DNA from 2 places in the Luteimonas sp. Soil_C_16 genome. Region 2 is predicted to be linked to the other one. Evidence: riboswitches for the same ligand, from Rfam matches in the RefSeq annotation. Region 2 holds a riboswitch; the other holds the start of a gene.
The links. A riboswitch is a leader RNA that binds a small molecule or an ion and turns the genes downstream of it on or off. The one in region 2 is predicted to bind cobalamin.
Positions count from the first base shown of each region.

Region 1: another riboswitch for cobalamin. It lies ahead of btuB (TonB-dependent vitamin B12 receptor); the one in region 2 lies ahead of AC3A5T_RS01635 (ribonucleoside-diphosphate reductase subunit alpha).

Region 1 is NZ_JBDGIS010000006.1:10,417-17,523, forward strand. Features, by position in the region: gene AC3A5T_RS12165 (efflux RND transporter permease subunit) at 1-1,297, shown strand, start outside; gene bioD (dethiobiotin synthase) at 1,479-2,165, opposite strand; gene AC3A5T_RS12175 (GAF domain-containing protein) at 2,301-2,783, shown strand; gene AC3A5T_RS12180 (TfoX/Sxy family protein) at 2,780-3,154, shown strand; cobalamin riboswitch at 3,205-3,421, shown strand; gene btuB (TonB-dependent vitamin B12 receptor) at 3,546-5,429, shown strand; gene AC3A5T_RS12190 (TorF family putative porin) at 5,617-6,324, shown strand; gene kdpA (potassium-transporting ATPase subunit KdpA) at 6,362-7,107, shown strand, end outside.
Region 2 is NZ_JBDGIS010000001.1:366,868-373,974, reverse strand. Features, by position in the region: gene AC3A5T_RS01640 (ribonucleotide-diphosphate reductase subunit beta) at 17-1,066, opposite strand; gene AC3A5T_RS01635 (ribonucleoside-diphosphate reductase subunit alpha) at 1,254-3,758, opposite strand; cobalamin riboswitch at 3,947-4,160, opposite strand; gene AC3A5T_RS01630 (hypothetical protein) at 4,553-5,347, shown strand; gene AC3A5T_RS01625 (mechanosensitive ion channel family protein) at 5,361-7,107, opposite strand, start outside.

The sequences.
Region 1 (7,107 bases), on a different contig from region 2:
CAACCAGATCCTGCAGCAGGATCTGCAGCCCAAGCTCGCCGAGATCACCGGTCTGAACATCTTCGCGCTGGTGCCGCCGTCGTTGCCGTCGGCGGGTGGTGACGGCGGTGGCGAGTTCCTGATCGGTGGTATCGGCTCGCTGGAACAGCTGTCGGAGATCGCCGACGAAGTCGTGGCGCGTGCGCAGGCCAGCAGTCGCTTCATCTTCCTCGACAAGGATCTGAAGATCGACAAGCCGCGCGTGGAAGTGCAGATCGATCGCGACAAGGCGGCGCTGCTGGGCATCGACATGCGCACGCTCGCGGCCGACATGAGCGCGCTGCTGGCCGGCGGCTACGTCAACCGCTTCGCGATGCAGAACCGTTCCTATCGCGTGATCCCGCAGGTGCAGCGCAGCGACCGGCTCAATGCCGAGCAGCTGGGTAACTATTACACCCGCACCCGCGACGGCGACCTGATTCCGCTGTCGACGGTGATCTCGTTCAAGGAAAGCGCGCAGCCGCAATCGCTTAAGCGCTTCCAGCAGCTCAATGCGGTGGGCATCACCTTCGCGCCGCGCCCCGGCGTGACCAAGGGCGAGGCGCTGCGCGTGCTCGACGAGATCGCTGCCGACGTGCTGCCGCAGGGGTACAGCGTGGACTACGCCGGCGAGTCGCGGCAGTTCAAGCAGGAAGGCACGACGATGCTGATCACCCTCGCCTTCGCGCTGGTGATCATCTTCCTGGTGCTGGCGGCGCAGTTCGAGAGCTTCCGCGATGCGGTGATCATGCTGATGACCGTGCCGATGGCGATCAGCGGCGCGCTGCTGGTGCTCAATGCGCTGGCGCTGCTCTCGGGTGTGCTGCAGTTCGCCGGCATCGAGGCCTTCCCCGGCATGTCGATCAACATCTACACCCAGGTGGGACTGGTGACGCTGGTCGGCGTGATCTCCAAGCACGGCATCCTGATCGTGGAATTCGCGAACAAGCTGCAGGTCAACGAGGGTGTCTCAAAGGCCGAGGCCATCGAACGCGCCGCCGCGATCCGTCTGCGTCCGGTGCTGATGACGACCGCCGCGCTGGTGTTCGCGATGGTGCCCCTGCTGATCGCCAGCGGTCCGGGCGCTGCGGCCCGCTTCTCGATGGGTCTGGTGATCGCCGCCGGCATGTCGATCGGCACCGCGTTCACGCTGTTCGTGCTGCCGGCGTTCTATCTGCTGCTGGCCCGCGACCACAGCCACGATCGCGACGCGGCCGAAGCACGGAAGGCGGACCATCGCGACGACGACGATCTGACGCCGGCGCCGCAGGGGCATTGAGTCCCGGCGACAGGTGACACGGAAACGGGCGCGGCTTCGGTCGCGCCTGTTTCTTTCGGGGTTATCCCGTTCGATCAGATGGCGAGGATGGGTTTCGCTGGCGCTCTATCCATCCTGCAAAGGCGCCGACACTCCCACCGAAGGACGGGTGGAGCGCAAGCGAGACCCATCGCGCAACGCGCTAGAGAATCGCGATCCACGCTGCATCGAGCGACAACGTCGCAGGCAGGTCGCTTCCGTCCGCGACGAACGGCAACACCCCCAGACACGGCGCCGGCAACGCGTCCGCCAGCAGGCCGACGTAGTCGTCCGCGCGTGCGAAGTCCGGATCGATGCGGTTACCGATCCATCCGACCAGCCGACAGCCGTCCGCCTCGATCGCACGCGCAGTCAGTCGCGCGTGACTCAGGCAGCCGAGCTTCAGGCCGACGACCAGCACGACGGCGCCGCCGAGCTGCCGCGCGAGATCCCGGTGCTCGAGCTCTTCCGCCAGCGGCGCATCCCAGCCGCCGGCACCCTCGACCAGCACCACATCCGCAGTCGATGCGAGCCGCGCATGCGCGGCGTACAGGCCTGCGATGTCGACCGTCACACCCGCCGCGATCGCGGCCAATGTCGGCGCCGTCGGCTCCGGCAGCGCCACCGGATTGACGTCGGCGTAGTCCGGTCGCGGCGCACTGGCCGCCTGCAGGGCGAGCGCATCTTCATTGCGCCAGCGCCCGTCGATCCAGTCGCAGCCACTGGCGATGGGCTTCATGCCGACCGCGCGGAGACCGTGCGCACGCAGTGCATGCAGCAGGGCCACGCTCGAATGGGTCTTGCCGATGCCGGTATCGGTGCCGGTCACCAGAAAGCTGCGCGCGCTCATGCGGATTCCGTCGCGATGCGGGGCTGCGCACCGCAGCGCGGGACCGGCGCGGTTCGCAATGGGCGGCCGTCCGCATCGCGCGACCACGCGTCCCGTCCCCCGAGCCCCTGCGGGGCCGCTGCTACACTCCGCGGCATGTTCACTTCATCTCCCCTGACCGGCTCCAAGGCCGAACAGTATGCCGCGCTGGCGGCACAGGCACGGGCGCTGCTGCACGGCGAACGCGATGCAATCGCCAATGCGGCGAACCTCTCGGCGCTGGTCTATCACGCGCTGCCGGATCTCAACTGGGTCGGCTTCTATCTCTTCGACGGCACCGAACTCGTGGTCGGCCCGTTCCAGGGTCTACCGGCCTGCGTGCGCATTCCTCTAGAAAAAGGCGTGTGCGGCGCGGCTGCGCGCACGCGCACGACGCAGCGCATCGACGACGTGCATGCCTTCCCCGGCCACATCGCCTGCGACAGCGCCTCGCGCTCGGAACTGGTGGTCCCGCTGTACGTCGGCGAGCGCCTGATCGGCGTCTTCGACATCGACAGTCCGGTCCCGGCGCGTTTCGACGTTGAAGACCAGATCGGCATCGAGTCCCTGGCCGCCGTCTATCTCGAATCGCTGCAATGACCGCACCGACGCCGCTCAAGCTGCGCAACATCGGACCCAAGTCCGCGGCCTGGCTGCGTCAGGTCGGCCTGCGCACGCGCGAGGATCTGGAAGCGGCGGGCGCGGTGGACGCGTTCGTCAAGGTGCGCCGCGCCGGTTTCAAGCCCAGCCTCAACCTGCTGTATTCGCTGGAAGGCGCGTTGCTCGACTGCCACTGGCAGGACGTGCCCGAGGCGCGCCGCCTGCAACTGGTCGAAGCCGCCGAGGCCGCGACCGCCCTGCTTCCCGATCCGCGCGCGCGCCAGGCGGCCGGCCCGGTGACGACGACGGTGACCGAAACGGTCGAATCGGAATCGCCCTTCGACAGCCTGTTCGACCGCCGCGACGACTGACCGCATTCCCGGCGCCGCCTGTCCGCGCCTGCAGCCCCGCGCTCACGTACAATCCGCGCCAGCTTCATGGTGACCCGCCGGCGTTCCGCCGTCCGGGTTGAAACGGGAAGCCGGTGACGCGCCCAGGCGCCAGTCCGGCACTGCCCCCGCAACGGTAAGCGTGTTCAAGGCATCGCATCCGCCACTGTGCCCGTGCACGGGAAGGCGCGACGCCCGGGAGTCCTCCCACGCGCGAGTCCGGAGACCGGCCACGAAGTCTTCCTCGATTGCGATGCGGCGGGCATTGCGGCGGCGTTCCGGACGGCGTGCGCGCGTCCGGCCGGCAGCCGTGTCCGTCCTCGCGATCTCCCGATACCCCGCGTGCGTGGGCGCACGCGACAAGGAGACTGCAATGCCGTTCCGCACCCTGACCGTGGCGATCGTCGCCGCTCTCGCTTCGCCATTCGCCGTCGCCGCGACCGCCGCCGACGCGCGCGATCTCGACACCGTGCTCGTCACCGCCAACCGCAGCGCAAGCACGCTCGGCGACACCATCGTGCCGGCCCAGGTCATCGACCGTGCCGAGATCGAACGCACCCAGGCGCGCGACCTGCCCGAACTGCTGCGCGGCCGCGCCGGCATCCAGATCGGCAACTCCGGCGGCCCCGGCAAGCTGACCTCGGTCTTCATGCGCGGCAGCGAGTCCGACCACGTGCTGGTGCTGGTCGACGGCGTGCGCATCGGCTCGGCGACCGCCGGCCTCGCCGCATTCCAGGACATTCCGGTCGACCAGATCGAGCGCGTCGAGATCGTCCGCGGCCCGCGCTCCAGCCTCTACGGCTCGGAAGCCATCGGTGGCGTCATCCAGATCTTCACCCGCCGCAACACCGGTGCGATCAGCCCGCACGCACGCATCGGCGTGGGCAGCCACAACCTGCGCGAAGCCAGCGCCGGCATCGGTGGCCGCGCCGGCCGCGGCTGGTTCGGGGTCGACGCCGCGTTCCAGCGCACCGACGGCATCGACAGCTGCCGCGGCCGTGGTCCGCTGGACGGCGATTTCGGAGCGGGCTGCTTCGTTGACGAGCCCGACCGTGACGGCTACCGCAACCGTTCGCTCAACCTGCGCGGTGGCGTGGAACTCGCGGAAGGCCTGACGTTCGAAGCCAACGCCCTGCGCGCGGAAGCGTTCAACGAGTACGACGGCAGCGTGTTCGGCGGCAACGAGGCCGACAACGTGCAGCAGGTCGCCGGCGGCAAGCTGACCTATGCACCTTCCGACGTCGTCACACTGACCGCGCAGGCCGGCCGCAACTACGACGAGTCCACGACCTACTTCCGCGACATCGATGCGGGCACGCGCGTCGATGTCGGCCAGATCGACACCCGTCGCGACACCGCCTCGGTGCAGGCCGATTTCGGTCTGGCGCCAAGCCAGCGCTTCTCGCTCGGCTTCGACTGGATGTCCGACAACGTCGAGAGCGACACCGACTATGCGTTGACCTCGCGCAACAACTTCGCCGTGTTCTCCGATTACACGGCGCGTTTCGGCGCGCACCGCGTGCAGGCCGGCGTGCGTCACGACGACAACGAACAGTTCGGCGGCCACACCACGGGCAGCCTCGGCTGGGGCCTCGACCTCGACCACGGGCTGCGCCTCAACGCCAGCGCCGCGACCAGCTTCAAGGCGCCGACGTTCAACGATCTGTATTTCCCGTTCGGCAGCGGCAATCCGGATCTCGAGCCCGAGCGCGCGAAGACGGCCAATCTCGGTCTGTCCCAGTACGCCGATGCGTGGAACTGGTCGATCAACGTGTTCGAGAGCCGCGTCGACGATCTGATCTTCCTCGACCGCAACTTCATCCCGCAGAACATCCAGGAAGCCCGCATCCGCGGCGCCGAGCTGACGTTCGCGACCACGCTCGCCGGCTTCGACCTGTCGACCGAACTGAGCCACGTCGATCCGCGCGACAGCAGCGACAACGCCAACAACGGCAACCTGCTCGCCCGTCGTACGCGCAACAGCGGCCGTCTCGACATCGACCGCAGCTTCGGCGACTTCCGCATCGGCACCACGCTGCGCGCCAGCAGCAGCCGCTACGACGACGCCGCCAATACGGTGCGCGTCGCCGGCCACGGCACGCTGGACCTGCGCGCCGCGTGGGCGTTCAACCCCGACTGGACGCTGGAAGCCCGCGCGACCAACGTGCTCGACAAGACCTACGAGACCGTGAACTGGTACTACCAGCCGGGTCGCGAATACGGTCTGGCGCTGCGCTGGTCGCCGGTCACACGCTGATCCAGGCGCGGCGCAGGCCGCGTTTCGCGTCACTCCACACGGCCGTCGCATGACGGCCGTGTGCGTTTCGGGGGGGCAGGTTTTACGGCGAATTTATGCCGCAAGGCCGCCGGGCGCATGGAGACTTTATGCGCGCCGGGCGGACCATGCGCGGCATCGGCGGAACGGTTCCGCCCTGGATGCCACGATGTCCACCCGGTTCTGTCCGCGACGCCCGCACGCCGTCGCCTGTGCCTTGCTCACGCTGCTGACCGCATCCGCGGCGCAGGCCCATGATTTCAGCGGCACGGCCGCGCTGACCTCCGATTACGTCTGGCGTGGCACCAGTCAGAGCAACGAACGCCCTGCCGTGCAGGCCGGCGCGAAACTCGCGGGTGACAACGGCTTGTACGCACAGGTCTGGGCGTCGAGCGTCGAGTTCGCGCCGGAAGCGCAGGCCTCGAGCGAGTTCGATCTGGTCGCCGGCTGGAGCGGCGCGCTGTCCGACGCCTGGGCGCTCGACGTCAACCTCACGCACTACCGCTATACGGGCACGACGGTCGATCTCGACTGGACCGAAGCCAACGCGACGCTGACCCTGCACGACCGGTACTGGCTGCAGATCGGGCATTCGAACGACGCGCTCGCCAGCGATGCAGCGGGCACCTACGCGCAGCTCGGCACGCGCCTGCCGCTGGGCGACACGGTCCGGCTCGAAGCCGCCGCCGGTCATTACCGGCTCGACACCGCGAACGGCGACAACGACTACACGCACTGGCAGCTGGGTGCGGTCTGGGCATTCGCCGCGCCGTTCGAACTGCGGGTGACCGCGCACGACACCGACGCCGACGCGCAACGCGTGTTCGGCCCCTGGGCCGGCGCACGCGTGGAAGCGGCGCTGCAGGCCGCGTTCTGACCCGCCCTTTTTCGTCCGCTTGCCACCGGCCCTTCCCATGATCGAATTCCTCATTCCACTTGCGCTCGCGATCGCACTCGCATGGCCGCTCGGGCGCTACCTCGCCGCGGTGATGCGCGGCGGCGCGGCCCCCGGCGATCGCGTGTTCGCGTGGATCGAACGTCCGCTGTATCGCGTGCTCGGCGTCGACCCGGCGCGCGGCATGGGCTGGAAGGCCTATGCCCTCGCCTTCCTCGCAAGCAACGCGATCCTGCTCGCGCTCGCGACCGCGCTGTTCATGACCCAAGCCTGGCTGCCGCTCAATCCCAATGGCGCGCCCAACATGCGCTGGGATCTCGCGCTGCACACCGCGATGTCGTTCCTGACCAACACCAACCAGCAGCACTATTCCGGCCAGGCGCAGCTGTCGCATCTGGCGCAGATGACCGGCATCGTCGGTCTGCAGGTGGTGACGCCGATGATGGGGCTCGCGCTGGTCGCCGCGACCCTGCGTGGGCTGTTCGGCGGGCGCGCGAATCCGCAGGACATGGCACGACGCGAAGACGGTTCGCCGGTGACGCCTGCGAAGCCGGCCGACCGCATCGACATCGGCAACTACTGGGCCGACGTGATCCGTCCCACCGTGCGCGTGATGCTGCCGCTGTGCCTGTTGTGGTCGCTGCTGCTCACCGCGCAGGGCGTGCCGTCGACGCTCGACGGCGGCCCGGCGGCGACACCCGTCGACGCCAGCGCCGGCATGGCGTCGCAAAAGATCCCGCTCGGTCCCGTCGCGGCGATGGTCGC
Region 2 (7,107 bases):
GGTCTCTAAGAGTTCGTTAAAGATCATCAAACCCGTTATCCGAATTCGTCTTCTTGTACGACGCGTTCCGCATCTCGAAGAAGTCGGTCTTGGTCTCGGTGAAGTTGTCGGCGTAGGCCTTGATCCACGGCATCACGTTGTCGGTGGTGTCGGAATACAGCTTCTCGATGCCGAGCATGCCGGCCATCTTGTTGGCGCGGTACTTCACGTAGCGGACCATCTCGTCGACGTCGATGCCGTCGATGCCGTCGAGCACCTCGGCGGTCCAGCGGGTCTCGAGTTCGATCGCGTGTTCGAACGCGTCGTGCACGTACTGGGTGAGCTGGTCGCCCTGCAGGGTCTGGTTCTCGCCGACGATGGCGCGGATCAGTTCGCTGATGAACTTGCTGTGCGCCAGTTCGTCACGGTTGATGAAGCTGATGATCTTGCCGGTGCCGGTCATCCGGTTCTGGCGGACCAGGTTGTAGAAGTACGCGAAGCCGGAATAGAAGTTGATGCCTTCGAGGATCGACGACTGCACCAGCGAGCGGATCAGCGTTTCGGCCGAGCGCTCGCGCATGAAATCGTTGTACGAATCCATGATCGGCTGGTTGCGCGCGATGATCGTGGGATGCGTGCGCGCGAGTTCGAACACGCGGTTCTGGTCGGCGAGGCCGGTGATCGAGGCCAGCACGTAGCTGTAGCTCTCGTTGTGGATCACTTCCTGCTGGCCGATGATCGCGGCGTTCGCATGCGCGGCCGGGTCAGTGATGTATTCGGCGACGTTGTAGATGTAGCGCGTCTGCGGCGAATCCAGCGTGGCCAGCAGGCCGATGATCGAATCGTAGGCGTTCTTCTCGCGCGCCGAGAGCTCGCCGTACTGCTTGGCGTCGCCCTTCATGTCGACCTCGTCCGGAATCCAGAAGTTGGTCGAGAGTTCCTTGTAGGCGCGGTAGAACGACGGATACGGAATGTCGTTCCAGTTGAGGATGCCGCTGGTCTGGCCGTTGATGATGCCGGTGGAGCGGTTGGGATGACGCGGCTCGAGGATCTTGATGCGGTCGAGCGGGGTAGCAGTGGCGGCCATGTGTGTCTGTCTCGGAATTCGGTCTTGAGCCCCTCTCCTGTGGGAGAGGGATTGGGGTGAGGGCGGGGCTTTTTGCGTGCTGCGTAAGAGCGCCCTCATCCGGCCCTTCGGGCCACCCCGTATCAAGTACGGGGGCAGGCCCTTCCCCCAGAGGGAGAAGGGTTCGATCAATGCGAGCGCGTCGCGATCAGCTCGAGCACCATTCGCATTCCGCGATATCGATGTCGTTCGAACGCACGTAGTACGTGGTCTTCATGCCGAGATTCCACGCGGTCATGTGCAGGTCGAGCAGGGTGCGGGCGGGAATGGTGCTGGGCACGTAGAAGTTGAAGCTGATCGCCTGGTCGACGTGGCGCTGACGACGCGCGTTCTGGCGCACCGAGGCGAACTGGTCGACCTTGTAGGCGCCCTTCTCGTAGTAGGGCCAGGTCTCGAGCGACAGGCCGGGGGCGGCGACCGGACGACGGTAGTCCTTCTTCTCTTCGTAATAGAACGCGGAGTAGATCGGGTCGATCGACGCGGTGGAGCCTGCGATCTGCGCGGTGGACATGTTCGGGGCGACCGCCATCAGCCAGCCGTTGCGCATGCCGTTGACGCCGACCTGCGCGGCCAGATCCATCCACTCGGGCGAGTTGTAGCTGCGGTCGCTGAAGTACGCGCCGGTGTGCCAGTCGCTGCCGGCGAACACCGGGTAGGCGCCCTTTTCCTTCGCGAGTTCCATGCTGGCCTGCACGGTCAGGAAGTTGATGCGCTCATACAGCGAATCGCTGAAGTCCTCGGCCTGCGCGTCGTTCCACTGGATGCCCTTCTGCGCCAGCAGGTGATGCCAGCCGAAGGTGCCCAGACCGATCGCGCGGTACTTCTGGTTGGTGATCGTGGCCTGCGGCACGGGCAGCATGTTGAGATCGATCACGTTGTCGAGCATGCGCACCTGGATCGGGATCAGGCGCTCGAGCACGTCGGTGATCAGATCGCTCTGGCCGGCCTGCGGCATGACCGCGCGGCCCAGGTTCACCGACGACAGGTTGCAGACGACGAAGTCGCCGGCCTGCTTGGTGGTGACGATCTGATTGCCGGAGATGATCTCCTGCATCATCTTCGTCGGGCTCATGTTCTGCAGGATCTCGGTGCAGAGATTCGACGAGTACACGCGGCCGACGTGCTTGTTCGGGTTCTTCCGGTTCACTTCGTCGCGGTAGAACATGAAGGGGTTGCCGGTCTCGAGCTGGCTCACCATCACGCGCTTGAAGATGTCGATCGCCTTGACGGTTTTGCGCGAGATGCGCTCGTCGGCGACGACTTCCTCGTACTTGCGGCGGAAGCTGCCGTTCGGATCACCCTTCTTCTCGTCGAAGAAGTCCTGCAGGTGCCAGCCCTTGATCTTGTGGACCTCGTGCGGGTCGAACAGGTACCAGTCGCCGCGACGCTCGACGGCTTCCATGAAGATGTCGGGGATGCAGATCGAGGTGAACACGTCGTGCGCGCGCAGGCGCTGGTCGCCGTTGTTGAGGCGCAGGTCGAGGAAGTTCTCGATGTCGCGGTGCCAGATGTCGAGGTAGACCGCGACCGCACCCTTGCGCTGGCCCAGCTGGTCCACCGACACGGCGGTGTTGTTGAGCTGCTTGATCCACGGCACCACGCCGCCGGAGGAATTCGGCACGCCGCGGATCGCCGAACCGCTGGAACGCACGTAACCCATGTACGCGCCCACGCCGCCGCCGCCCTTGGAGACGCGGGCGATGTCGGTGTTGGAGTCGTAGATGCCCTGCAGCGAATCGTCGACGGTGTCGATGAAGCACGACGACAGCTGGCCGCCGACCTTGCCGGCGTTCTGCAGCGTCGGCGTCGCCACGGTCATGTACAGGTTCGACAGCGCCCAGTAGGCCTCGCCGACGAGCTGCATGCGACGCTCGCGGCCGCCCTTGGTCTCGTTCTGCATCAGGTACAGGGCGATGGTCAGCCAGCGCTCCTGCGGCAGCTCGAACACGGCGCGCGAGGTGTCGGTGGCGAGGTAGCGCGTGGCCAGCAGGTACAGGCCGTTGTAGGCGAACAGCTTGTCGCGCTCGGGCTCGATCATGCGGCCGGCTTCCTGCAGCTCTTCCTTGGAATAGGCGCGCAGGATGTCGTTCGAGTAGATGTTGCGATCGGCCAGCGATTCCTGCAGGCCGACGTAGGAGCCGTACTTCTGCTCGGCGTCGTAGAAGCGGTTGCGGCTGGCGCGCTTGTACAGGCGGTGCAGGTACAGGCGGGCGGCGAAGAATTCCCACTCCGGCGCGGTGACGTCGACGCGGGCTTCGGCCTCGCGGATCAGATGGTCGACCAGGTCGTCGGCGTTGACCGCGTCCTTGCGCTCGACGAAGCCGAACACGCTGCGCTTGTAGTCGGCGATCTCGAGCTGCGGGAACTCGGCATGCGTGCGATCGATGCTGCGCTCCAGGCGCGCGCGGTCGTACGGAATGCGGCGGTTGCCGGCTTCCTTGGTGATCCAGTTGGAGACGCCGGCCTCGGCGTCGAAGACTTCTGCAATTGCGGTGTTCATGGCGGCACTCGGGGGTGGCGGCACCACGTCGTCGGGTTCGACGGCGGGCGGCGCAACGGAAATGGGGGATGTGGCAGCTGCGGTGGCGGTGTCCGGTGTGGCGTCTGCGGCGGCGTCCGGGGTCTCGGTCGCGACGGTCTCGTGGCTGGTCATGCGTCCTCTCTGTGTCCAGTGCATTCGCGCACACGACCGGCCCACCCACGTCGGGTCCGGCGGCCTTGGAGGATTCCGAGGGTGATCGGGCGGCGTCGCAGGGATCGCGATCGGGCGCACAGCGCCATCGCCCCCACTCCGCAAACCCGCCCCCCACGGGACGTCCGCAGCCGGCACCGCGCGTTGTGCTGTCCACGCGGCTGTCGGCAGGTCTTCGGACTCATGGGCACGAAGGCGGCGCCTTCTCCTCCCCCGCCGCTTCCCGGATCGCTCCAGTGCTGATGGCGGGTTCGTTCCCAATTACCGCTGCGGGGCAGTGCCGGAGTGGCGCGAGGCGTCACCGGCTTCCCGTTTTAATCCACAGCCCTTGGGGGGCGCGGAACCGACGGGACCCAAGATAGTGGGGTGGGTCGGCAGCGTCAACGCTAAATGTAGTGAAGATGCGGCAGGCCGCGTCGTGGCGGGAATCGTCGTTCGTCAAGCCCTTCGTGCAGGCCCTGCGATGCAGATCGGGGTGCGGAGGGCAAGCCCTTCGAGATGATTTTCTTGATCCTTCCCCCTTGGGGGAAGGTGCCCGAAGGGCGGATGAGGGCGCTCCTGAACGTCCCTGTGGGGCCCCGGCCCTCACCCGATGCGCTTCGCGCGCCGACCTCTCCCAAAGGGGGGGTTCTCACGGCCTGCCTGCCCAGGCGCCACCTCGTCAAAACCTCGAATCCCGCCACACAATCTGCACGATTTCCGGCGCACGCTGCGCCGAGCGCGGCCAGTCCGGCCGGCACATCCGGAGGTGCCCCATGTCCGTTATCCGCCGCAGCGCGCTGGCCGCTGCCACGTTGTCGCTGTCCGCCCTGTTCGCGCCGTCGCTGGTCGCCGCGCAGGACCCCGCGCCCGGCCTGGGCGATCTGCAGGGTCTCGCCGACCGCACCGCGTCGCGCACGCTGGGCGCGCGCGGCTACGTCCGGCAGTCGGGGTCCGGCGACTACGGCAGCTGGTGGAACGCGCGCGACCGGCGCTGCGTGATGGTGCGCAGCGACGGCGGGCGCATCGCCTCAGTGGTCACCACCCCGGCGCCCGATTGCGGCCAGCAGGCCGGCGCCGCGCCGCGCGAGGGCATGAGCGACGGCGCCAAGGCGGCCGTGGCCGCGGCGGCGATTCTCGGCATCGCCGCGCTCGCGCACAGGTCGCATCACCACGACGACGGCGACCACGACGACGATCCGCGCCGCGAGGCCGATTACGAACGCGGTTACCGCGACGGCCTGCACGGCTACCGCGCCGATTCCGACCGCGGCGCCTACAGCGACGGCTACGGCGCCGGCATGCGTGAGCGTTCGGCGCAGGTGCCGTGGCAGTCCGGCAGGTCGAGCGGTCTGCGTTCGGGCAGGCTGGATGATCTGGTGGGCGCGCGCGGGGCAGGCGCGGAGACCGAACTGCTGGCGCGCGGCTATGTCGATCGCAACGCGCGGCAGTCCAACGGACGGCCCACGGTGACCTGGTGGAACGCGGACACGCGCGACTGCGTGGATGTCGTCACCTACGACGGCCGTGTCGAATCGATCCGACCGGTGGACGCCGCCCGCTGCCGCTGACGCGGCGCTGCGATCAGGGGCCTGCGGGCGCGGGCGGTGGCGGCGGGTAGACCGTCGCTGCGCCATGCGCCAGGCCGATGCCGCGCGCGAGCAGGGCGTCGTAGAGGCGGCCGACGAGGGCGCTGCGGATCGCGCCGGCATCCTCGTACTCGTGGGTCCAGGCGCGCACGACGAATTCCATCGCCACGCTGCCCAGGCCGTCGAACAGCACCACCGGCGCGGGCGAGGACGCGACGCCCGGCGTGGCCGCGGCGACCTCCGCCAGCACCGCTTCCACATCGCCCGGCGCACTGCCGTAGGCGACGCCGATGCGCACCTCCAGCCGGCGGCTGCGGTCGCGCAGGGTCCAGTTGACCAACTGCTGCGAGATCAGCTGGCCGTTGGGTACGACGACGTTCGCGCCGTCGAAGGTCGCGACGCGCGTCGCGCGCATGCCGATGTCGACCACGCGGCCGGTGGTGCCGCCCACCTCGACCACGTCCCCGGGCTGGAACGGGCGCTCGAAGATCAGCACCAGGCCGGACACGAAGTTGTTGACCACGTTCTGCAGGCCGAGGCCGACGCCCACGCCCAGCGCGCCGAGCACGAAGGTCAGCTGGCTGGCCTTGAAGCCGGCCGCCGACAGCGCGCCGACCAGGCCCAGCATCAGCACCGCGTAGTAGCTCAGCGCGGCGACGCTGTTGGCGACGCCGTGCGGCAGCGACATCCGCGGCAGCACTTCGCCGTCGAGGATCAGGCGCACCGTCTTCGCCAGCCAGAACGCGACGATCACCGTCAGCACGAACAGCAGCACGTGGCCCAGGCTCAGGCGCAGATCGCCCAGCGCCCAGCTGTAGCCCAGCAGCGCCGACAGCGAGGCGTGTACCGGCGACAGCACGCGGAAGCGGTCGAGCGCGTAGACGATCCAGCAGACGATCGCCGCGACCGTCAGCAGGTGCAGCAGCATCTGCACCGCGGGGCCGGCGTGGTCGCGCGCCAGCCGGAAGCGCGACACGCCCGGCCGCTTGAGCAGCAGCTGGATCCAGGTCGCGACGACGGTCAGGCCGGCGCCGAGCAGCAGCGCGAAATACAGGCTGTCGATCACGCCGCCGGTCAGGGTCTCGGCCAGCGACACGTTGCCGACGACATTGGCCACCAGCGAGACCGCCAGCAGACACGCACCGACCACCACGGCCGCGCGCAGCACCTGGCCGATGCGTCCGGTGTGCGCGGCGTGGTGGTGGCGATGCGCGCGCCACAACAGCCAGCCGGCCGCGACCAGCCCGATACAGGTCAGGCCGAGCATGTACAGGCGATAGGTGGACGCGCTCGACAGGAACACGAAGCCCAGCCGCAGCAGCAGGAACAGCGCGCTGGCGACGTACGGCGCCATGCCCAGCAGGCGCCGCCGCGACGCCGGCAGCAGGCGCAGCACCGGCACCACCGCGGCCAGCAGCGCGAGCTGATGGGTCAGCATCGGCGCGTCGGGCTGGAACGCGAAGACGCCGATCACTACCAGCAGCAGCCAGCACGAAATCGGGCGCGACAGCACCGTCGCTTCGGTATGGCTGATCTCGCCGGCCTTGATCGGCCTGCGGCTGCGCCAGGCCAGCCACAGCAGCAGTGGCAGCGAACAGACCAGCAGCGTCTGCAAGGCGCGCAGGCCGCTGATCGCATCGCCCTGGGCGTACTCGGTGGCGAAGCGCGACTCGATCTCCAGACCGCTGCGGATCACGTCACCGGTGCCGGCCGTCGGCGCCGCGCCTGCGGCGTCCAGACGC